DNA from 3 places in the Clostridium sardiniense genome. Region 3 is predicted to be linked to each of the others. Evidence: riboswitches for the same ligand, from Rfam matches in the RefSeq annotation. Region 3 holds a riboswitch; each other region holds the start of a gene.

Region 1 (7,923 bases), on a different contig from region 3:
AAATATTTCTAGAGCCATCTTTTAAACATTATGCTTTAATAGAACTTGAGGATGATCACATAATAGTAGATGATGGACTTTTTTTAGCTTGTGAAGAGGGGGTAGATGTATCACCAACTAGTCAGAAGACTATTTCATCAATGATTTTTGGTAATGAAGGAATTTTTCAAACAAGAATACATGGAGACGGAATTGTTGTTTTAGAACTTCCAGTTCCAGAAGAAGAAATTTTTAGATGCAAGCTAAATAATGATACTTTAAAGATAGATGGTAGCTTTGCAATATTAAGAAGTGGTGATATAGAATTTTCAGTAGAAAAGTCAGCAACATCTCTAATTGGTAGTGCAACAAGTGGTGAAGGATTACTTAATGTTTATAGAGGAACTGGTGATGTCTGGCTTGTACCGACTAAAATTGTATATGATAAGATGAGAGAGCTAAATGTTAAAAGTAACTTTAAAGAAGAGGAATTTGATGATAATTAAAAAAATATTACTTCCATATGATAAAGTTATGAATTAATAAAGCAAAATGATATAATAATTAATAGAAAACTATGGAGGAATATATTATGAGCTTAATGAACTCAAAGATACAAGGGAAAGATATGGACCTTTTTTTTGAAGCTATTTTAAAACTAGAGAGTATAGAAGAATGCTATAATTTTTTTGATGATGTTGCTACGATAACTGAAGTTAAAGCACTAGCTCAAAGAATACATGTAGCTAAGCTTTTAAAGTCCAAAAGAACATATACTGAAATTGCAGAAATTACTGGTGCAAGTACTGCAACGATAAGTAGGGTTAATAGATGTCTAAACTATGGAAGTGGCGGATATAACATGGTTTTAGATAGAATAGATGATGAAAAAGTTGTCAATAAGTAAATAAAATAATATACTATATATTAGGTAAAAAAAGTTAATAAGTTAATGTAAATTTAAATCAAAAGAAAGAGGTAAAATTTTATGGGTAGAATGTTTGGAACTGATGGAGTAAGAGGAGTTGCAAATACTGAACTTACAGCAGAACTTGCATATAATCTTGGAAGAGCAGGAGCGTACGTATTAACAGAAGCGGCACACAAACCAAAGATATTAGTTGCTAAAGATACAAGAATTTCAGGGGATATGCTAGAAGCAGCATTAGTTGCAGGGATATTATCAGTTGGGGCAGAGGCTATAGTGCTTGGAGTGATACCAACACCAGCTGTAGCACATTTAACTAGAGAATATGGAGCAGATGCAGGAGTAATGATTTCAGCATCACACAATCCGGTAGAATATAATGGAATAAAATTCTTTAATAATAATGGATATAAACTTTCAGATGAGTTAGAAGATGAAATACAAAGAGTAATTGAATCAAACTTTGAAGGAGTGCCAAGTCCTACAGGAGTTTCACTTGGAAGAGAAAAAGTTGAAGTTGCAGCTTTAGATGATTATATTGAATTTGCAAAAAATACAATATCATCAAATCTTGAAGGAATGAAAATTGCTTTAGATTGTGCAAATGGAGCATCTTATAAAGCAGCAGTTGAAGCATTCAGAGATTTAGGTGCTGAAGTTTATGTTATAAATGATAATCCAGATGGAACTAATATTAATGAAAATTGTGGTTCAACGCATCCAGAAGAATTAATGGAATATGTAGTTAAAAAAGGTTGTGATGCTGGATTTGCCTTTGATGGAGATGCAGATAGATGCTTAGCTGTAGATGAAAAAGGAAATTTAATAAATGGTGACTTTATATTAGCATTATGTGCAAAACACCTTAAAGATCTTGGAAGATTAAAAGATGATACTTTAGTAGTTACTGTAATGAGTAATTTAGGACTAGATATTGCATGTAAAAACTTGGGGATAAAAACTTTAAAAACTAAAGTCGGAGACAGATATGTATTAGAAGAAATGGTAAATGACGGCTATGTTTTAGGTGGAGAGCAATCAGGTCACATAATCTTCTTAGAATGTAATACAACAGGAGATGGATTAGTTACAGCTCTTCAAGTTTCATCAATAATTAAGAGAAGTAAAGAATCTTTAAGTTCATTATGCTCAATAATGAGAGAGCTTCCACAAGTTCTTGTAAATGCAAAAGTTCCTAATGATAAAAAAGATATTTACTTAAAAGATGCTGAAATAATAGCAGAGATAGAAAGAATGGAAAAATTAATGGATGGTAAAGGAAGAGTATTAATAAGACCTTCAGGTACAGAACCATTAGTTAGAGTTATGTTAGAGGGTGAAAATCAAGAAGAGATTGATAAATTAGCTCATAACTTAGCAGATATGATATTAGCTAAGTGCTAATATTTATAATAATTAAAAGACTAAGAATAAGTAATTAAATTATTTATTCTTGGTCTTTTTTATTTTATAAAGCATAGAATTAAAATTGGTAGTATTAAAAATTAGAATGTACCAAAGTAATAATTTTAATATAAGACAAAACTAATTAGATATTACATTGCTTAATAAAGTATTAAAATTTATATATAAATAGCTATTCAGATAATGTCTTTTTAGACATCCCTAATATATATATATATAAAAGAGAGTGCTAAAATAGTTTAGTACTCTCTTTTTATACTTAATAATATATTATGATCTAGGCATTCACTGGCCTAAGACTATAATCTGGATTTATTATTTTAATGATTCTTTCCACTGGTATAAGTTTTAATATAACCATACAAATAACCATTTCACCACCAACTAAAGGTAGATTTACTGCAGCTGAGTAAAGAATAGCTCCCATTCCTGCTGGTGCATATTGCCCAAAGAATACAACACCTGAGATAAAGTGACATAAGAATTTTATAAAGAATGCAACAAATACTCCGAGCATTCTTCTATCTCTAAAATATCCTGCAAACCCCATAGCCATTGCTGGTAACGGATAATCAAATAACATTTGTATAGGATGTATTATATAAGGATCAGTGATTAAGTTGATTAATCCATATAAGAATCCAGTTAAAAATCCTATTTCCTTACCATAAGCGAAAGCTATAATAAGTATTGGAACCATACAGCCTAAAGTGATGCTACCACCCTGAGGGAATCTATATATTCTAAAAACATTAAGCAGTGTTGAAAGCGCTAGTGCTATTGCAACGTGAGTAATTATTCTTGCGTTAAACTTAATTTTTCTAAACTTAAATAAAGCTAAGAATAAAGCTAAGCAAGCTATAATAGTAAGTATTGTCATAGGACTTTCTATGATTGTCCTAAATTTTTCTGGAAGATCAGTATATAGTGAACTGAATCTCTCTCCCCAGTCTTTAAAAAATTCCATAAAAAAAACCTCCTACACTTGTGCTAGAAGGACGTATGAAAACTTAATTGCTTTCCTACGCTGGTATTAGCCAGATCAGGTTTAAGGGTTAATGCATATGCATCTCTCAGCCAAATATTTGGCACCCCTAGCACAGTTATAAATATATATTTTATTAACAAGTTTATTTTAATATTAATTTGATACAATGTCAATAAAATACAAATTGTATTAAAAAGTATTATATTGCATTAAAAAATGCTATATTGAAATATTGATATTATACTAGTATGATATATAAAACACTAAATATAAAATACTACATATAATAATAGATTGAAGGTGAGTAACATGTATATAGCTATAATGCTTATAGTCATAGTAGGAATAGGTATGTTCTTATATGTGCAAAATAATTGGCTACATATAAATGAGATAAATATTGATGATGCAAATTTAGATTTAGATGAAGATTTAAAAGTTATCCACTTAAGTGATTTACATAATAAGATGTTTGGGGATAACCAAGAAATATTAGTGGATAAAATTAAAAAATTAAATCCAGATATAATAGTAATAACAGGTGATATTATTGATAGTCGTAGATATAATGAAAAACCTGCAATTATTCTTATGGAGAAACTTATAAGAATTACTAAGGTATATTATGTTGCTGGTAATCATGAAATTAGAGCTGGAGTTTATGAGGATTTAAAAGAAAGATTTACTAAAATAGGTATTGATGTTGTAGAAGATAGGATGACCACTTTAAAATTAAAGAATGAGTATATAGATTTGATTGGACTTAAAGATTTACAAATATATGAGCTCAATGATAAGCTTAAGAACATATTAAAAAAGGAGAAATCTAATAATTATAAAATGCTTATAGTTCATAGACCTGAGGCGATCAAATTCTATTCTGAAAATAAAATAGATATGGTATTTGCAGGTCATGCACATGGAGGACAGATTAGAATACCATTAGTTGGAGGTGTCATAGCTCCAGGGCAAGGATTCTTTCCAAAGTATACAGAAGGTGCTTATAAAGTAGATGATACAACAATGATAGTTAGTAGAGGGCTTGGTAACAGTAGGTTCCCATTTAGAGTACTTAATAGACCAGAAATTGTAGTAGTCAAATTAAAAGGAAGAAAATAAATTATTAAATAACAGTTTAATATTAAGTTATAAATTAAATACGGGAAATTAAGATAAAAGATTTATTAGTTTTAAATAAGAACTAATAGATCTTTTTTATTTAAAATATTAAATAAGTAATAAATGGAATAAATAGTATATAATGATAAGTAATAATACTATTTAGGGGGAACTATGGAGAAATATTATAAAAGAATATTTTGGGGCTATTTATTAGTAATACTTGATTTTAATCTGTCTATGAATGGGATAAACATAGATATTTTACCAGATTTTATAGGTTATATTATGATTGGTAAAGGATTATACAATCTCTCTAGAATTGAAGGGATTTTCAAAAAGGGGGTTAATGCAAGTTATATTTTATCAGCAGTGGAGATATTAAAGATTTTTGTAGTTAGAAATGTAGGAACTGCGTCTGCATTCATATTTATGATTATAGAATCTACTTTATGGTTATTTGTTATATATTCAATATGCAAAGTAGTTGAGAATGAAGGAATTAAATATAATAAAGAACATATAAGTAATAGGGCAAAAATAATATGGGAATTAGAATTTATAAGGACTATGATTTTAATGTCAGTCTCATCCGTTACATTTAATTTTAATCAAGGAATTATTTTAAGTGCAGTTTCAATACTTTTAATTGCATTTACAATATGTATAACAGTTATGTTACTAAGATTATTGTATATAGTGGGGGATGAGTTTTATGAAATTAAGTAAAGGTCAAATAATACTGTTAATTATTACGGGTGTAATAGTTATTGGTAATTTTATTTATTTTCAAATAAGCAAGATAGATGAGCCTATATTTATAAAAAGGTATTCGGAGCTATTTTATGATACTAACATAAATTTAGAATTTATAAGAAATAATACTAGCACAAAAGAAACAGAAGAAGATTTTTTTGAAATCAATAGTACAAGGAATATTATGAATATAGAATTTCCGGAAATAAATAAATCCTATGATATGGTTTCATATTCATATAATGAAGTTAAAAATAAATATGAGTATTTGACATATAGATTAGGAGTAAATAGAGATGGTGAAGAGGCTGAATTATACGATTATATAAATAAAAATGGACCAGTTAAATTAACAAGAGCTATCTTAAATACTTATGATGGAAAGACCTATGATATAGATCTTGGTGAAATAATTTTAAATCCATTTAAAACCAATGCAAATATACTTGTTCAAGAGAGAGGAGGATATTCAGAGAGTTATAATGAAAACTCTATGATATGGGCTGCAAATAAAGATATCCATATAAATAAAATAGAAAGTAGATATTTAGAAGATTTAAAGAAGTATTATGATTTTTCTTTACTGATAGGTGATGAAAAAATAGCAATTGATAAAATAGAATATCCTTTTAGTATAAAAGAGAATATTACATTTAGATTCAGCTTTGCTAAGAAAAAAGGTATTGATATTAATGTTAAGAATATCTATGATACAGAAATTAAAATAGAAATAGAAGATAATGATAAAAATAAACAAAATTTATATGTTAGGATAAGAAGCATTAATCCTTATGATATGTTAAATGAGAGAAATATATTGAAATTAAAGTATTAGAATAAATATAAAAGGCTGTAATAGGTGTAGTATCTGTTATAGCTTTTTATGTTTATTTCAATGTATGGATATGATTTTATAGTATTATATTATTAAATATAGATTTTAATAGGAGGAAAGAGCATATGAGAATAATTGATTTAACTCATTTTATAGAAGAAGATATGACTGCATATTGCAAAGAGGAAAGTGCAAAGATAGAGCCTTTATCCACAATAAAAAGAGATGGTTATAATGTATTAAAGATTCAGTTATCAACTCATACTGGAACTCATATAGATTCACCAAGGCATATATTTGAGGATGGAATTACAATATCTGAAATTAACTTAAATAAATTTATAGGTACTGCTTATATGATTGATTGTAGTGATACGGAAGAAATAGATTTAGATACAATATTAAAGCATGAATATGAAATAAGAAATGTAGAGTATTTAATATTAAAAAGTGGATGGGAAAGTAAATGGAATACAGAGATATACTTTAAGGATTATCCTACATTATCTTATGAAGCATCTAAATTTTTAAGTGAATTAGACAATTTAAATGGAATTGGAGTAGATTGTATATCAATAGATAGAGATGATGGAGAATTATATAATCATAAAAATTTATTATTAAAAGGTAAGATAATAATAGAAAATCTATGTAATCTTAATGATATAGAGGAAAGATTTAAAATTATAGTATCACCTTTAAAATTAAAGGATGCAGATGGTGCACCGGCTAGGGTATATGCACTTATAGGATAACAAAAGCTAGTCAATAAATTGACTAGCTTCTTATGGTTGCGGGAGCAGGACTTGAACCTACGACCTTCGGGTTATGAGCCCGACGAGCTACCAACTGCTCCATCCCGCGATATTGTTTTGTGTGTTTCTTGCTTGTAGGTTAACTATACTCCTAATAAGTAACTTTGTCAACTAAATAGCGAATATGGAGAATTATATAATCATAAAAATTTATTATCAAAGGGTAAGATAATAATAGAGAACCTATGTAATCTTAATAATATAGAGGAAAGATTTAAAATTGTAGTATCCCCTTTAAAATTAAAGGATGCAGATGCTGCACCAGCTAGAATATATGCACTTATAGAATAACAAAAGCTAGTCAATAAATTGACTAGCTTTTTATGGTTGCGGGAGCAGGACTTGAACCTACGACCTTCGGGTTATGAGCCCGACGAGCTACCAACTGCTCCATCCCGCGATATTATTTTGTGTGTTTCTTGCTTGTGGATTAACTATACTCCTAATAAGTAACTTTGTCAACTAAATAGTTAAAAAAATTAAATTGTTTATAAATAAAACTTTTAAAATAATAAAAAAATTGATATTATATATAAATATACGGTCAATCCTTAGTAATACTATAAGAATACTAGGGTTTTGATGAATTTCTTTTTAGAATTAACTCCTTTAATGAAGTTAATACTAAAAAAGAGGAGGGATACAGTTTGGAAATTTATTTTGATAATGCTGCAACTACAAAACCTTATGATGAGGTAATAGAAGTTATGGCAGATGGAATGAGAGAATATTATGCAAATCCATCTTCTCTACATAAGTTAGGAATGAAAGCAGAAAAAAAGATAAATGAAAGTAGAGAATTTATAGCTGGTACTATAAATGCATTAAAGGATGAAATTTATTTTACATCAGGTGCAAGTGAAGGAAATAATTTAATTATAAAAGGAATTCCAAAGAGTGGCCATCATGTAATTACTACAAAGTTTGAACACCATTCAGTTTTAAAAGCTTTTGAAGAGATAGAAAAGAATGGCGTTAGAGTAACATACTTAGATGTGGACGAAAATGGAATGATTTCATTAGATGAATTAAGTAATGCTATATGTAAAGATACAGTTTTAGTTTCTATAATGTTTGT
Region 2 (7,923 bases), on a different contig from region 3:
GGCAGTGGCAGGTGATGAGGTTGTAAAAGTAACGTTTTACTTACATGGGTCATTTGCAAAAACATATAAAGGACATGGTACAGATAGAGCATTAGTTGCAGGTATTCTTGGAATGGAACCAAGTGATAAAAGACTTAGAAATTCTCTTGAAATAGCTAAAGAGAAGGGATTAAAATTTGCTTTTGCTGAAACAGATCTTGGGGATGTTCATCCAAATACAGTTAAATTTGATATGATAACAAAAAGTGGTGAAAGAAGAGAAGTTATTGGATCATCAATAGGCGGAGGAAGTATTAAAATAACTGAAGTTAACGGAAATAAAGTTGAGTTTACAGGAGATTATCCAACGCTTATAATAGCTCAAAGAGATGTGCCAGGAGTTGTATCTAAAGTTACAAGTATTCTTTATGATGAAGGTATAAATATTGCATTTATGAGTGTATTTAGAAGACAAAGAGGCCAAGGAGCTAATATGGTATTTGAATTAGACCATAGTCTAGATAGTAATACAATAGAAAAACTAAAAACAATTGAACATATAACTAGAGTAATTATGATAAATCCTGTAAAGGAAGGTGAAGAATAATGGTTGCAAGAAGTGGAGAAGATCTTTTAAGAATATGCAGTCAAAGAGGAATATCTTTAAGTGAATATGCAATAGAAATGGAAATGGAGAAGTCAGGATCAACTAGAGAAGAAGTAATAAATAGAATGAGAACTACTTTAAAGGTTATGATTGATTCAGCTACAGAAGGAATGGAAAAAGAAGTCTATTCAGTAAGTGGTCTTATTGGAGGCGATGGATATAAGCTAAATGAGTATCTAAAAAAAGGCGAAACTTTAACTGGCACTACAACAGTTATGGCAATGGCAATGGCATTATCATCATCGGAAGTAAATGCTTCAATGGGAAGAATAGTAGCATGTCCAACAGCTGGTTCATGTGGAATACTTCCAGCAGTTATATTATCAGCAGGAGCAAAGCTTGATAAGACTGAAGATGAACTTGTTATGGCTCTTTTTGCATCAGCTGCAGTTGGTACAATAATTGCAATGAATGCAACGGTTTCAGGTGCAGAAGGTGGATGTCAAGCTGAATGTGGATCAGCAGCAGCTATGGGATCAGCGGCAATAGTTGAAATGATGGGTGGAACTCCAAAGATGAGCTTAGATGCAGCAGCAATTGTTATAAAAAATATTTTAGGATTAGTTTGTGATCCAGTTGCTGGACTTGTTGAAATTCCATGTGCTAAAAGAAATGCAGCAGGTGCTGTAAGTGCACTTTGTACAGCAGATTTAGTAATGGCAGGAGTTGAATCAAAAATCCCATTTGATGATACAGTTTCAGCTATGTATAAAGTAGGTAAGCAATTACCACCATCACTTAGAGAAACAGCAATGGGTGGAGTTGCAATAACTAAAACTGGACTTGAACTTAAGAAAAAAGTTTTCGGTGATAATTAGAAAAGAAGTAAAGTAGACTATATATAATTTTATTAAGTTTTAAGTTAGTGTAGACTTTAAAAATTTTTTGTTATAGAATTAAAATAGAAAAGTAAATAGAATATAGAGCTAGGGGAGCTATAAGTTTTTAGCTGAGATTGAAATTTTAATTTCTAAACCCTTATTACCTGATATGGTTAGTACCATCGTAGGGATAGCATTGTTTATGAATTTTTATATTGATAGATAGAGTATAGCCTTATGAGGTTATACTCTTTTTTTATTACTTAAAATCATGTATAAAGGGGGAAATTTTATGAATAGGAAAAGTAATCTAACCTACAAACTAGCTTTAAGTGGACTTTTAATAGGAATAGCAACTATTTTAGGAACTTTCTCAATACCTATTTTAGGTGCGAAGGTCTCACCAGTACAGCATTTTATAAACGTTATTTCTGGAATAACTCTTGGGCCAGCATTTGCGGTAGGAAATGCTTTTGTAGCATCTCTTCTTAGAAATATTTTAGGGACAGGCAGTTTACTTGCTTTTCCAGGAAGTATGATAGGAGCATTACTCGCAGGGCTTATTTATAAAAAGTTTAAAAGTTCTTTAGGAGCTGTAATTGGAGAAGTTATTGGAACAGGGATTTTGGGAGCTATACTTGCTTATCCAGTTGCTTCATTAATTCTTGGAAAAGAATCATCATTATTTTTATATATAGTACCATTTTCTTCAAGTTGTATAGTGGGAGCTATTATAGCTTATATGTTTATAAGTGTTCCAGCTATTAAAAGTGTACTTGGAGTCTATGATGAAGGATTAAATAAGCAAGTAGAAAAAAATTATTAATTGAAAGGATGATATACATGTATAGAGCATTATCAATTGCAGGATCAGATTGTTCAGGAGGTGCAGGAATACAGGCAGACTTAAAATCTTTTTCGGCAAATGGAGTATTTGGAATGAGCGTAATTACAGCAATTACAGCGCAAAATACCCAAGGTGTATTTGGAATTCAAGATATAAATGAAGATATGATAAGAGATCAAATAAAAGTAATATTTGATGATATAAGAGTAGATGCTATAAAAATTGGAATGGTATCAAAAAAAGAATCAATAAGGATAATAGGTGAAACTTTAAGAGAAATAAATAATCTTCCATCAGTTGTAGTTGATCCAGTTATGGTATCAAAAAGTGGATTTAAACTTTTATCAGAAGATGCTAAGGATACACTAATTAAAGAACTATTCCCTATAGCTACGCTTATAACGCCAAATCTTCCAGAAGCAGAAGAAATACTTGGAGTAGAAATAAAAACTTTAGATGATATGAAGGAAGCTGCAATTAATTTGAAAAATCTTGGACCTAAGGCCGTTTTGGTAAAGGGTGGACATTTAGAAGATGATGCAACAGATCTTTTATATGATGGAGAAAAGTTTATTTATTTAAAACAAGAAAGAATAGATAGTAAAAACACACATGGTACAGGATGTACGTTATCATCAGCTATAGCTGCAAATATTGCAAAGGGTATGACTATAGAAGAGGCAGTAAGAGAGGCTAAGAGATATATAACAGTTGCAATAGAACATGGAATAGAACTTGGGAAGGGTGTTGGGCCAACACATCATTTTTATGAGTTATATAAAGAAGCAGGTATAGAAAAATAGGATTTATTAAAAATATATTTTAGGTAATTAAATAATATTAGTAGGGAGTAGTGTTATGGAAATAAGAGAGATTTTAAAGAGAGCTAATAGATATGTGGTAGAAAGCCCACTTGTAGATTCAATAACTAATAATGTTACTATGAATGATGTAGCACAAACTATACTTTCATATGGTGGTAAGCCAATGATGATTGATGATTTAAAAGAAATAAGAGAAGGGGTAGCTATATCAAACTGCCTGCATATAAATATTGGAACAATGGGATATGAAAAGGGCAATAGTATGGTATTAGGAACACAAGTAGCAAAAGAAAAGAATATTCCTGTAGTATTGGATCCTGTTGGTGTACATGTTACAGAGCTTAGAAAGACGGTAGTTAGAAATATTCTAGATGTTGGTGTAAGCTTAATTAAAGGAAATTTAACTGAAATAAAGAGCCTTATAGGTGTTAAGAGTAATTTTATAGGCATAGACTCACTAGATGATGGAGAATTTACAGACAACTTGAGAAGTACTTTAAGAACATATGCAAGAAATAATAATTGCATTATAGTTATAACAGGAAAAGTAGATTATATTACAGATGGAAAAAGAGAAATTACAATAGATAATGGAGTATCAGAGCTTTCATTAGTTACAGGAACAGGATGTATGCTTGGTGGAATGTTTGCAGTAGAATGTGGTAAAAACCTAGGTGATAACACTATATTTGGAGTAGCTAAAGCAGTTCTTACAATGAATATTTCTGGGGAAATAGCTATGGAAAATAATGAAGGGGAAGGAATAATTTCATTTAAACATAAAACATTAGATAAAATATCTTGTTTGAAAGATGAAGATATAATAGAAAGAGGAAAGATAACTTATGAAGAATTTTAGTGACAAAAAAATATATTTAGTGACAGATTATAGAATACATTTTGAGGAGTTATTAGAAAAAACAGAAGAAGCTTTAAAAGCAGGTGTAAAGCTTATCCAATATAGAGATAAAGATATTTCAACTAAATTAATGTGTGATAGAGCAGAGAAGTTGTGTAATCTTTGCAAAAGGTATAATGCCATATTTTTAGTAAATGATAGAGTAGATGTAGCTATGGCAATTGATGCAGATGGAGTACATGTAGGGCAAGATGATATGGAGTGCAGTTTAGCTAGAAATTTACTTGGAGCAGATAAAATAATAGGAGTATCTACTAAGACACTAGAAGAGAGCAAAAAAGCTTTAGATAATGGAGCAGATTATTTAGGGTGCGGGGCTATATATAGTACAAGTACTAAAGATACAAGTGTTTTAAGCATAAGTGACCTTAAAGAAATAAAAGATAATATAAATCTTCCTATATACGGAATTGGAGGAATAAATACAGATAATATAACTAATGAATTAAAAGATTTATTAGATGGAGTAGCTGTTATAACAGCAATATTAAATTCAGATAATATAAAAGAAAGTATTAACAAATTTAAAAACATGCTAGAGGAATAAGATTATATCATAAGAATAATATAATAATTGAAGCACTATTTTTAAGGGGATATAAATGAAATCTAACGGTATGAATGATTTTAATGAATTTAACGAATTTATGAAACAGTTTGGTTTTAATTTTGGATATAATAACTGCAATAATAGAGATAATGCAGAAAATTTTGATCCAGACGAAAGATGCGAAGATATACCAGGTGGATTTCAAGATTTACATCCTCAGTTATTTGTTCTGATTGGTGATATAATGGGACAAATTATGGCAGGAGAGATGCCTTTTAACGTTCAAAATGCCATAGGAAATTGGTTTGAATTAATAGGACAGGTAATTCTAACATATAGTGCTCAGCAACAATATTTTCAAAATGGACCGGGAAGATACTATAAGAGAAAAAATAAAAATGTAGGAAATCCTTTTTGTGAAGCAAATCCAACACCTGACAATGCAGCTGATCATGGGGGAATAAGACAAAATACTAATTATGATACAGAAATTAATATTTTAAAAGGTAATATAGAATCCCTTACTAAAGAAATTGAAAGTTTAAAATCTATAATAAGAGATATAAATAAATAGTATAAAAATAATCAAAAAAACAGGATTCTTAGTAATCCTGTTTTTTACTTACTTGATAGTTATCTCTGAAAAGAATAAGGTTAAATTAATAAAAAATTTACAAAAAGATACAAATTAGCCAAAAAAGATGTTATTATATAATTGATTTAGTGGGGAGGGGAAAAATGCTGAATTTAGCTAATAGAGAGAGAAATTTATCGAGAGAGAAGAATATTATAAGAGGGACTTTGACTATAATTTTTATTGTAGGTGTAATAATATCTATATTTATATCTAAAGATTTATTATATAAAAGAGAGGTTTTAATTAATAAGGAAGTAATATATCCATATGGAGTAGTAAACTTAAATTTAATGCTTGGAATTATGGCATATATAAGTTCACTAATATATTATTTTAGTAATAAAAAGGATAACTTCTTTTTAATATCATTGTTATATTTAAATTTATTTATAAGTTCATTAATGAATTTAAATAGTAATGTGATTAATGATTCCTTTATTCAGGTATTGAATCCTACATTTAGATTATTTATTTTAACTAAAGTGATAAGTGAAAAGAAAACTTTTTCTATAGATAATAAAATAAAAACTAGTATAGAAGTATCTATATTAACTATTATATTTTCAATATTAGATATTAAAATAAGTAAGCTACTTATAAGTGATGAAACATTAGATTATTTAAATATTATTATATCTATTATAATAATAATGATAATAATAGGATATATCATATCGAACATATTGTTGGTTAAGAAAAGTTTAAAAGAAGTTGAGATAGTATATACATGTGTAATTGCAAGTATGTGTTTATTGATTTTAAGAGGTGTATATTTTTTATATTCTGCTAGATATCCAAGCATACATTTTATTCAACAAAATTATTATGCACTAAATTATTTAACTATTATATCAAATATAGTAATTATATCTGGATTGTTTATAGAAATAATAAAAGAAATAAATAGAAACAAAAGATTAGAAAATGAATTAAATATATTTTATTATATAACAGAGTTTGATTATACAAATAATATTTTATTATTTGATAGTGAGTGGAACGTAGCTTATGCAAATAAAGCAATAATAAATAATTATTGTAGTGAAAGTGAGGTAGAAGCTCAATATAAAGAATTAAATAAAATATTTTGTAAATATGCAGATGATGTAGAAGAATTTAACTTTACTGATGTATATAAAGATATAGCAGATATTGGGTTCTGGAAAGGGAATGTTATATTAAAAGAACTAGATAAAGTTATGGAATTGTATATAAAACAAATTGCATATAATAAAGAAATATATTTTTTTATATCCTTTAATGATATAACTAAAGAATATAAATTAACAGAAGAATTAAGAAAGAAAGAAGAACTTTTAAGAACAATAAATGATAATATACAAGATATTATCATTGGATTATCTGCTGATGGTTCTATAGAATATGCAAATAAAGCTGCAATAAGAACTTTTAAATATAGGTATAGTGACTTAATAAATAAAAATTATAGTGAATTGGTTTATTCATATGATAAAGATAATATATTTAAAGAGGTAAATAGAAGGTTTAATTGCATAGGAATTGATTCTAGAGATAATGAGATAGAGCTTCAGTCTATATGTAGAAATATAAGTGAAGATAATGAGTTAGATGTAAAGAATATAATAATTTCTAAGGATTTAACTCAAAAAAATAAATATGATAAATTAAACTATAAGTATAATGAAATAAAGGCATATGAGAAGTCTAAAAATGAATTCTTTGCAAATTTATCACATGAATTAAGAACTCCAATAAATATAATATATTCAACTTTACAGCTACTTGATGGAGTGGAAAATAGCGATGTAAATGCTTTTAAGGAGTACTATATAAAATATAAAAAAGTATTAAAATTGAACTGTTATAGAATGCTTAGACTTGTTAATAATCTTATTGATATTACAAAGTTTGAGGTTGGATCAGTTGAGGGCGAATTTGTAAATTTAAATATAGTAGAGCTTGTTGAAAATGTTACTTTATCTGTATTATCATATGCTAAGATAAAAAATATAAATATAATTTTTGATACAGATGTTGAAGAATTAATAATAAAGTGTGATGCAGAAAAAATAGAAAGAATAATGTTAAATTTACTTTCTAATGCTATAAAATTTACTGAGGATAATAAAACTATTTTTGTAAATATAACATCAAATGATGATTGGGTAGATATAAAGGTAAGAGATGAGGGAAGAGGAATTCCAGAAACTATGAAAAATCTTATTTTTAAAAGATTTGTACAAGTTGATAAATCATTAAACAGAAATACTGAAGGAAGTGGCATTGGACTTAGTATTGTTAAGTCATTAGTTGAAATACATAATGGAAATATATTAGTAGAGAGTGAAGTCAACAAAGGAACTACATTTAATATATTTTTACCTAATGTTAAATTAGATAATGAAGAGGTTTCAATAATACATTCTTTTAACTCAGATATGCAAAAAGTTGAATTAGAATTATCAGATATATATGAGCTATATTAATAGTTTATATATAAGTATTAAATGAAGTTAGGTAAAAACTAAATTTACCTAACTTTATTTGTATTTATGATAGCTTATAAATAATTTTATTATAATATATAGGAATTTATTTGCATAAAAATATAAGTAAAACCTATTAATAATATAAAAAAACTATATATCACTTATATTAATTCGGGTTGTATAATTAAGTTAAGAAGTATAGTATTAT
Region 3 (7,923 bases):
ACTTGCAGATCCAAGATTTGAAGTTTTAGGACTTATGATGCATAATGCCCATTTAGAAGAAAAGTTTGGAGTTGGATTCCATACTATTTCAGTTCCAAGAATAAGAAAAGCAAAGGGAGTTACAATGGAGGATTTACCAAATCTTCTAACTGATGAAATGTTTAAAAGAGTAGTTGCAGTAATTAGAATCGCAGTTCCATTTACAGGAATGATGATTACTGAAAGAGAACCTGCAGAAATAAGAAGAGAAGCTCTTAAATATGGAGTATCTCAAATATCAGCAGGATCAAGTACTGTTGTTGGTGGATATAAAAAGAGAGAAATGAATCAAGAACATGATGAACAATTTAAACTTTTTGATGAAGTTAAACCCTTAGAAGTTATAAGAGAATTATTAGAAGATGGATATATACCAAGCTATTGTACTGCATGTTATAGAAAGGGAAGAACAGGAGATAGATTTATGTCTCTTGCAAAGTCTGGAGAAATACAAAATGTGTGTGAACCTAATGCTATATCTACACTTGTAGAATTTGCTTTAGACTATGGAGATGAAGACTTTAAGGAAAAAGCGTTAAATACAGCAGAAAAAATAGCTAATGAAATAAAAAATGAAAAAACTAAAGAGATAACTTTAGAAAATATTAAAAGATTAAAAAATGGAGAGAGAGATCTTTTCTTATAAAGATGTGACCATATAGGAGGAGTAAATATGTTTATAGATCACGAATTAATTAATAGAATTTTAGAAGAAACAAAAAATCCAACTAAAGAAGAAGCAAGAGAAGTTATAGAAAAAGCAAAAAGAAAAGAAAATTTAGATTACAAGGATATAGCTATACTTTTATCAACAGACGATAATGATGTTGTTTTGGATATGTATAAATTAGCTGGAGAAATAAAGGAAAGCATATATGGTAAGAGAATAGTAATGTTTGCTCCTCTATATGTAAGTGATTATTGCGTAAATAATTGTGTTTACTGTGGATATCAAAGATGCAATAAATTTGCTAGAAGAAAGTTAACTCAAGAAGAAGTTGCACAAGAAGTTAGAATATTAGAAAAAATGGGACATAAGAGATTAGCATTGGAACTTGGAGAAGATCCAGTAAATGCTCCAATTGATTATGTATTAGAATGTTTAAAAACGATATATAATACACAAAATGAAAACGGAGAAATAAGAAGAGTAAATGTAAATATTGCTGCAACAACAGTAGAAAACTATAAAAAGTTAAATGAGGCTGGAATAGGTACATATATCTTATTCCAAGAAACTTATCATAAGCCAACATATGAAAGAATGCATCCAAAATCATTAAAAGGAGATTATGAATATCATTTAACTGCTTTTGATAGAGCAATGGAAGCTGGAATAGATGATGTTGGTGGTGGTGCTTTATTTGGACTTGCGGATCCTAAATTTGAAGTTTTAGGACTTATGATGCATAATGCTCATTTAGAAGAGAAGTTTGGAGTTGGATTCCATACAATTTCAGTGCCAAGACTTAGAAAGGCAAATGGAGTTACAATGGAAAACTTCCCACATCTTTTAACTGATGAAATGTTTAAAAGAATAGTTGCAGTACTTAGAATAGCAGTACCGTTTACGGGAATAATACTTTCAACAAGAGAAACAGCAGAAATGAGAAAGGAAGTATTAAGATACGGAGTATCTCAAGTTTCAGCAGGATCAAGCACAGGAGTTGGAGGATACAAGGAAAGAGAAGAAAAAGGCCATGATGATAAGCAATTTGAGACTTCAGATGAGAGAACACCACTTGAAGTTATTAAGGAATTGTTAGATGATGGTTATATACCAAGTTATTGTACAGCATGTTATAGAAAAGGGAGAACAGGTGACAGATTTATGGCTCTTGCAAAGTCAGGAGAAATACAAAATGTATGTGAGCCTAACGCTATAACAACTCTTGTAGAATATGCATTAGATTATGGTGATGAAGAATTTAAGGAAAAGGCCTTAAGGAATGCAAATAAAGTAGCTAATGAAATAAAGAATGAAAAAACAAAAAATATTGTTTTAAACAATATTAAAAAGTTAAAAGAAGGAAAGAGAGACCTTTTCCTATAATAGGAGATGATTTGTATGAATAATACACCAAACTCAAACAGAAAACATATTGCTATTTTTGGGAACACTAACAGTGGAAAGTCCTCATTAATGAATAAGATATTAGGACAAGAAATGTCTCTAGTATCTGACGTAGAGGGAACTACAACAGATCCAGTTCAAAAGGCTATGGAGCTTATACCTGTTGGACCAGTACTTTTAATAGATACAGCTGGACTTGAAGATAAATCAGAACTAGGGAAACTTAGAATTGAAAAAACAATGGAGGTGCTTAAAAAGACAGATGTTGCAATTTTTGTACTTGATGCATCAAGTCCTGATTTTGAAGCCTTTGATAGATGGAAGATAGAAGCCTTAAAATATAATATTCCATTTGTTGTTGTTGCAAATAAGTCAGAAGTTGCAAATAAAGAAATTGTTGAGACATTAAAAGATAAAAATTCTAATGTAATATGCACATCCACAGTAACAGATATAGGAATAGATGATCTTAAAGAGGAATTAATAAAAATATTAGAAAAAGAAGATGATGAAAAATCTTTAATTGGAGATTTAGTGCCTTATAATGGGAAAGTAGTTTTAGTAGTTCCTATAGATTCAGAAGCTCCAAAAGGAAGACTTATATTGCCACAAGTTCAAGTAATAAGAGATTGCTTAGATAATGGAATTAAGAGTTATGTAGTTCGTGATACAGAACTTAAAGAAGCTTTAGAAGATTTAAAAAATGTAGATTTAGTAGTAACAGACTCACAAGCTTTTAAAAAGGTTAGTCAAATATTACCAGAAAATATTAGACTTACAAGTTTTTCAATACTTTTTGCAAGACAAAAGGGAGATTTAAATGCTTTTATTGAAGGTGTAAATAAGGTTAGAAATTTAAGACCTAATGATACTATATTAATATCAGAAAGCTGTACACATAATGTTTCACATGAAGATATAGGAAGAGTTAAAATTCCAAAACTTTTAGAAAAGTATGTTGGAGGAAAACTTAATTTTGAATTTAGAGTAGGTCATGATTTCCCAGAGGATATAGAGAAGTATGATTTAATCATTCATTGTGGTGCTTGTATGATAAATAGAAAAACTGTTTTAAATAGAGTAAAATCTTGCAATGATAAGCAGATACCAATAACTAATTATGGTGTTATACTTGCATTTTTAACTGGTATATTAGATAGATCAACAGATAACTTAATTTAAACTTTTAAAATATAAGTTTAAATTTAAAAGGAAATAGTTTATAATAAAAGAGAATTAAATAGCTAGGGGTGCTTTAAAAAAAGCTGAGAGATAGTTAGATATTACTATTAACCCTTTAACCTGATATGGATAATGCCAACGGAGGGAAGCAAGAAAATAGTTACTTTTATATACTGTAATTTATGGCTTTCTGTGTGTTTCACATAGAAAGCCTTTTAATTTATTAAATTATAAAGAGTATTAATTTTCTAAAACTGCGGTAGCATTTTAGAAAGTTAATGCTCTTTTTTTATTAAAAGGAGTGAGAAAATGAAATTTACAGATTATTTATTTGAAGAAACAAAGGATATATTTAAGGGGTACTTAGAACATCCATTTGTAAAAGAGCTTGGTGAGGGTACTTTAGATAAAGAGAAGTTTAAAGACTACTTAATTCAAGACTATCTATATCTTAAAGAATATGCAAAGGTATTTTGTGTTGGAGTTGTAAAAGCTGAAACTATGGAAGAGATGAAATTTTTTTATGATTCTATAAGAGGAACTATGGAAGATGAAACAGCTGTACATATAAAATATCTAGAAGAGTTTGGAGTAAGTCCAAAGGACGCAGAAAATAGCGTAATAAATTTAAGTAATTCAAGTTATACAAGTTATATGCTAGGACAAGCCTTAACAGGTGATATATACGATATAATAGCAGCTGTACTTCCTTGTACTTGGAGCTACAATTATATAGGGCATGAACTTTATAAAAGGTATAATAACAAATTAGAAAATAATTTTTATAAGCCATGGATAGAAGTTTATGTTGATAATGGATATGATGAATTCACAAAAGAATGGTTAGATTATACAAACAGAATGTGCCAAGATTTAAGCGATGATAAAAAGAAAAAGTTAAAGGATATATTTATAAGGTCAAGCCTTTATGAAATGAAATTTTGGGATATGGCATATAAAGTGAAAAGAGATTAGATATGATAGTTAATATAATAATAGTTCTTTTCACTGTTTGTATATTTATATTATATGGAATTAGTTTAAAAAAGAATCCATTAAGTACAAAAAAATTAGTTGCAATAGGTATGTATGCTGCAATAGGATTTTTACTATATTTAATACATTTTATAAGCTATCCTCAAGGTGGAGGAATAACATTATTTTCAATGCTTCCAATAATGTTACTATCAATCTTTTATGGACCAACTACAGGAGTTACAGGTGGACTAGTATTTGGGCTTCTTAAGCTATTAAATGGAGTCTTTATAGTACATCCAGTACAGTTCTTATTAGATTACATACTTTCAAACATGGCGCTTGGGCTAGCTGGAGCTTTTGGAACTAATACTAGACTTAGAACAAATATAGGTGCATTTATAGCTGTATCATTAAGTGTTTTAGTATCAATAGTATCAGGTGTTGTATTTTTTGGTCAATATTCACCGAGTGGAATGAATATCTGGATATATTCATGTATATATAATATAAGTAGTGCAGGAGTTGAAGGTATACTTAGTATTATCTTTATGAACTTTCTTCCATTAATAAAATTAAAAAAATTAGCACTTAAACAAAGTTAGTGAAAAAAAGCTATTTAATTCAAATTAAAGTGGTCAGATGACCACTTTTTTTGTTTATGAATAAAATTTTATGTTATAGTAAATAAGTAAAATAAAAAGTTATGGAGAAAAGATATGAAAAACGAATTTGATAAGTTTAATTTAAGTAAAGAAATAATAAATTCATTAAGTGATTTAGGATATAAAAAGCCAACAGAGGTTCAAGACCTTGTAATAAAAGAGGCACTTTTAAATAAGGATTTAATAGTTAAGGCTCAAACAGGAAGTGGTAAAACAGCTGCTTTTGGTATACCATTATGCGAAAAAATAGATTGGGAAGAAAATACTCCACAAGCACTTATACTTGCACCAACTAGAGAGCTTGCTATGCAGATTAAAGATGATATTATAAATATTGGAAGATATAAAAGAATTAAAGCTATAGCATTAGTTGGAAAAGAATCTTTTAAAGAACAAGAAAAAGCTTTAAAGGGAAAGGTACATGTAGTTGTAGGGACTCCAGGTAGAATATTAGATCATCTAGATAATGGTAATTTAAATGGAAAGGCATTTAATTATTTAGTTATAGATGAAGCTGATGAAATGTTTAACATGGGATTTATAGGGCAAGTAGAAGGTGTATGTAGAAGGATAACTAGAAAGAGAGTTACTATGTTATTTTCAGCGACTATGCCAGAAAAGATTAATGAGTTAAGTAATAAGCACATGGATAGACCTATAGAAATAAAAATAAAAGCACAGAGTTTAATAACTGATAAAATAACTCATGAATTAGTAAAGGTAGAGGGAAAAGATAAATTAAATAAAGCTAATGAAATCTTATTAAAAGAAGGGCCAGAAACTGCAATAATGTTTTGTAGAACTAAAGATAATGTAGAGGCTGCCTTTAAGTATTTTAAGGATAAAGGATATTCAGTTGATAAAATTCATGGAGATATGCTTCAAAAAGATAGAACAAAGAAAATGAATGAATTTAAAGAAGGAAAGTTTAGAATACTCATAGCCACAGATATTGCAGCTAGAGGAATAGATGTAGATAATATAACTCATGTAATTAATATAGATATCCCAGTTGAAAAGGAAGCTTATGTTCATAGAATAGGTAGAACAGGAAGAGCTGGAACTTCAGGTAAGTCTATAACGTTTATAACACCTTATGAAAATAAATATCTAGATAGAATAGAAGAATATATAGGTTTTAAGATAAATAATTATAATGAAGTAGAAGATAGCTTTAATATAAAGGATAGAGAAAGTTTATTAAGAAGCAAACCTGTTATAAAAAAGAGTACTAAAAAAATAACAAAAAATATTACAAAGATATATTTAAACGGTGGTAAGAAGAAAAAAATTAGAGTTATAGATATTGTTGGTACTATAATGAGTATTGAAGGTATTGATAAAGAAGATATAGGAATAATTGATGTAAAAGATATGGGATCAACTGTTGAAATATTAAATAATAAAGGAAGAAAAGTGTTAGATGCTTTAAGAACAAAGACTATTAAAGGAAAGACACTTAGAGTTGAAATAGCTAAAAAATAATTAATAAATTTAGTGCTGTAGAGTTTAAAAAGCTCTACAGTTTTTTTATAGATTAATTGCTTAATTTAAATAGTATACAATTTATGGATATTTTATATTTAATCATATTAATAGTACAATTAAAATAATATATAGTATTGGGTATTTTATACAAAAGTGCTAAAATAAAGATTATAAGGTTAAGATCTTTTAATATGGAGGGGTAATTTTGAGGTTTAATTTAAAAGTTCCAACACAAGTATTTTTCGGAGAAAATACAATAAAAAATAATTGTGATAAGTTTAATAAGATAGGTAATAGAGCTTTAATAGTAATGGGAGGAAAATCAGCTAAATTAAATGGAGCTTTAAGTGATATATTAATAGCACTTGATAGTTGCGATAAAGAGTATTATATTTTTGATAAGGTTGAGGAAAATCCATCACTTGAGACAATTGAAGCTGGAAGTAAACTAGGTAAAGCTATAAAAGCAGATTTTGTAATTGGAATTGGAGGAGGATCTCCTTTAGATGCTGCTAAAGCTATATCATTAATGATTAATAATCCAAAGTTAACAAAGGAAAGTATATTTAGTCAAAAGAATCTTGAAGGAATTCCAGTTGTAGCAGTTCCAACTACAGCAGGAACTGGTAGTGAAGTAACGCAATATGCTATAGTTACAGATCATATAGGAAAAGTTAAGAGAAATTTAGGTCAAACAATATATCCAAAGATGGCATTTATTGATTCAAGATATACAGAGAAGTTAAATATTCCTATGACAAGAAATACAGCTATGGATGCATTCTCGCACATTGTTGAGGGATATTTAAATAGAAATGCTACAGAATATACAGATAAGTTATCACAAGAGGCTTTAAAGATATGGGGAGAAGCATTAGATGGACTTTTAAATGGGGCTTTAACTAAAGAAGATAGAAATAATCTAATGATGTCATCAACTTTAGCAGGTGCAATAATATCTAAAAATGGTACATCTATACCACATGGAATGGGATATGCTCTAACATATCATAAGGGAGTTCCACATGGAGTAGCAAATTGTTGTTTATATAATGAGTATTTAAATAGTTTTAAAAATAAGAAAAAGGTTAATAATATAGTTAATATATTAGGTTTTTCATCACTTAATGATTTAGAGAAAGCTATAATTAAATTAACACAGACTAATAATTTATCAATTACAGAAGAAGAAGCAAAAAAATATACAGATGAGATATGGAATAATAAAGAGAAACTTAAAAATCATCCAGAAGATATAAGTTATGATGAGTTATATAATATTTATTATAAGAGTTTAGTTAATAGTGGTAATATACAGTAAGTATTATATGGTATAATATTATAAATACTAATAGAAAAGAGGTATATAAATGAAATACAGTTTTAAATATGAAGATAAGACATATGATTTAGATAAAAGTAATCTTATAGAAATAATTAATGATGAAGAAAGTCCTATAAAGGATATAGACATAGATATAATATTAAAGCTTTTAAATG

Evidence for each region. Region 3 has a riboswitch for thiamine pyrophosphate ahead of tenA (thiaminase II). Riboswitches for the same ligand answer to the same signal wherever they lie in the genome.
Region 1: another riboswitch for thiamine pyrophosphate. It lies ahead of thiT (energy-coupled thiamine transporter ThiT); the one in region 3 lies ahead of tenA (thiaminase II).
Region 2: another riboswitch for thiamine pyrophosphate. It lies ahead of thiW (energy coupling factor transporter S component ThiW); the one in region 3 lies ahead of tenA (thiaminase II).

The regions. Positions count from the first base shown of each region.
Region 1 is NZ_JAIKTU010000003.1:146,419-154,341, reverse strand. Features, by position in the region: gene K5V21_RS04145 (AIM24 family protein) at 1-485, shown strand, start outside; gene K5V21_RS04140 (YerC/YecD family TrpR-related protein) at 572-886, shown strand; gene glmM (phosphoglucosamine mutase) at 968-2,311, shown strand; gene thiT (energy-coupled thiamine transporter ThiT) at 2,610-3,299, opposite strand; TPP riboswitch at 3,335-3,438, opposite strand; gene K5V21_RS04125 (metallophosphoesterase) at 3,630-4,439, shown strand; gene K5V21_RS04120 (hypothetical protein) at 4,614-5,168, shown strand; gene K5V21_RS04115 (hypothetical protein) at 5,155-6,030, shown strand; gene K5V21_RS04110 (cyclase family protein) at 6,156-6,785, shown strand; tRNA gene K5V21_RS04105 (tRNA-Met) at 6,819-6,894, opposite strand; tRNA gene K5V21_RS04100 (tRNA-Met) at 7,170-7,245, opposite strand; gene K5V21_RS04095 (cysteine desulfurase family protein) at 7,493-7,923, shown strand, end outside.
Region 2 is NZ_JAIKTU010000012.1:105,995-113,917, reverse strand. Features, by position in the region: gene sdaAB (L-serine ammonia-lyase, iron-sulfur-dependent subunit beta) at 1-586, shown strand, start outside; gene sdaAA (L-serine ammonia-lyase, iron-sulfur-dependent, subunit alpha) at 586-1,464, shown strand; TPP riboswitch at 1,565-1,676, shown strand; gene thiW (energy coupling factor transporter S component ThiW) at 1,760-2,293, shown strand; gene thiD (bifunctional hydroxymethylpyrimidine kinase/phosphomethylpyrimidine kinase) at 2,311-3,117, shown strand; gene thiM (hydroxyethylthiazole kinase) at 3,173-3,997, shown strand; gene thiE (thiamine phosphate synthase) at 3,984-4,604, shown strand; gene K5V21_RS14655 (hypothetical protein) at 4,660-5,181, shown strand; gene K5V21_RS14650 (PAS domain-containing sensor histidine kinase) at 5,346-7,712, shown strand.
Region 3 is NZ_JAIKTU010000009.1:178,832-186,754, reverse strand. Features, by position in the region: gene hydG ([FeFe] hydrogenase H-cluster radical SAM maturase HydG) at 1-685, shown strand, start outside; gene hydG ([FeFe] hydrogenase H-cluster radical SAM maturase HydG) at 713-2,092, shown strand; gene hydF ([FeFe] hydrogenase H-cluster maturation GTPase HydF) at 2,108-3,295, shown strand; TPP riboswitch at 3,350-3,459, shown strand; gene tenA (thiaminase II) at 3,605-4,270, shown strand; gene thiT (energy-coupled thiamine transporter ThiT) at 4,273-4,875, shown strand; gene K5V21_RS12395 (DEAD/DEAH box helicase) at 4,990-6,420, shown strand; gene K5V21_RS12390 (iron-containing alcohol dehydrogenase family protein) at 6,629-7,744, shown strand; gene K5V21_RS12385 (DUF3785 family protein) at 7,794-7,923, shown strand, end outside.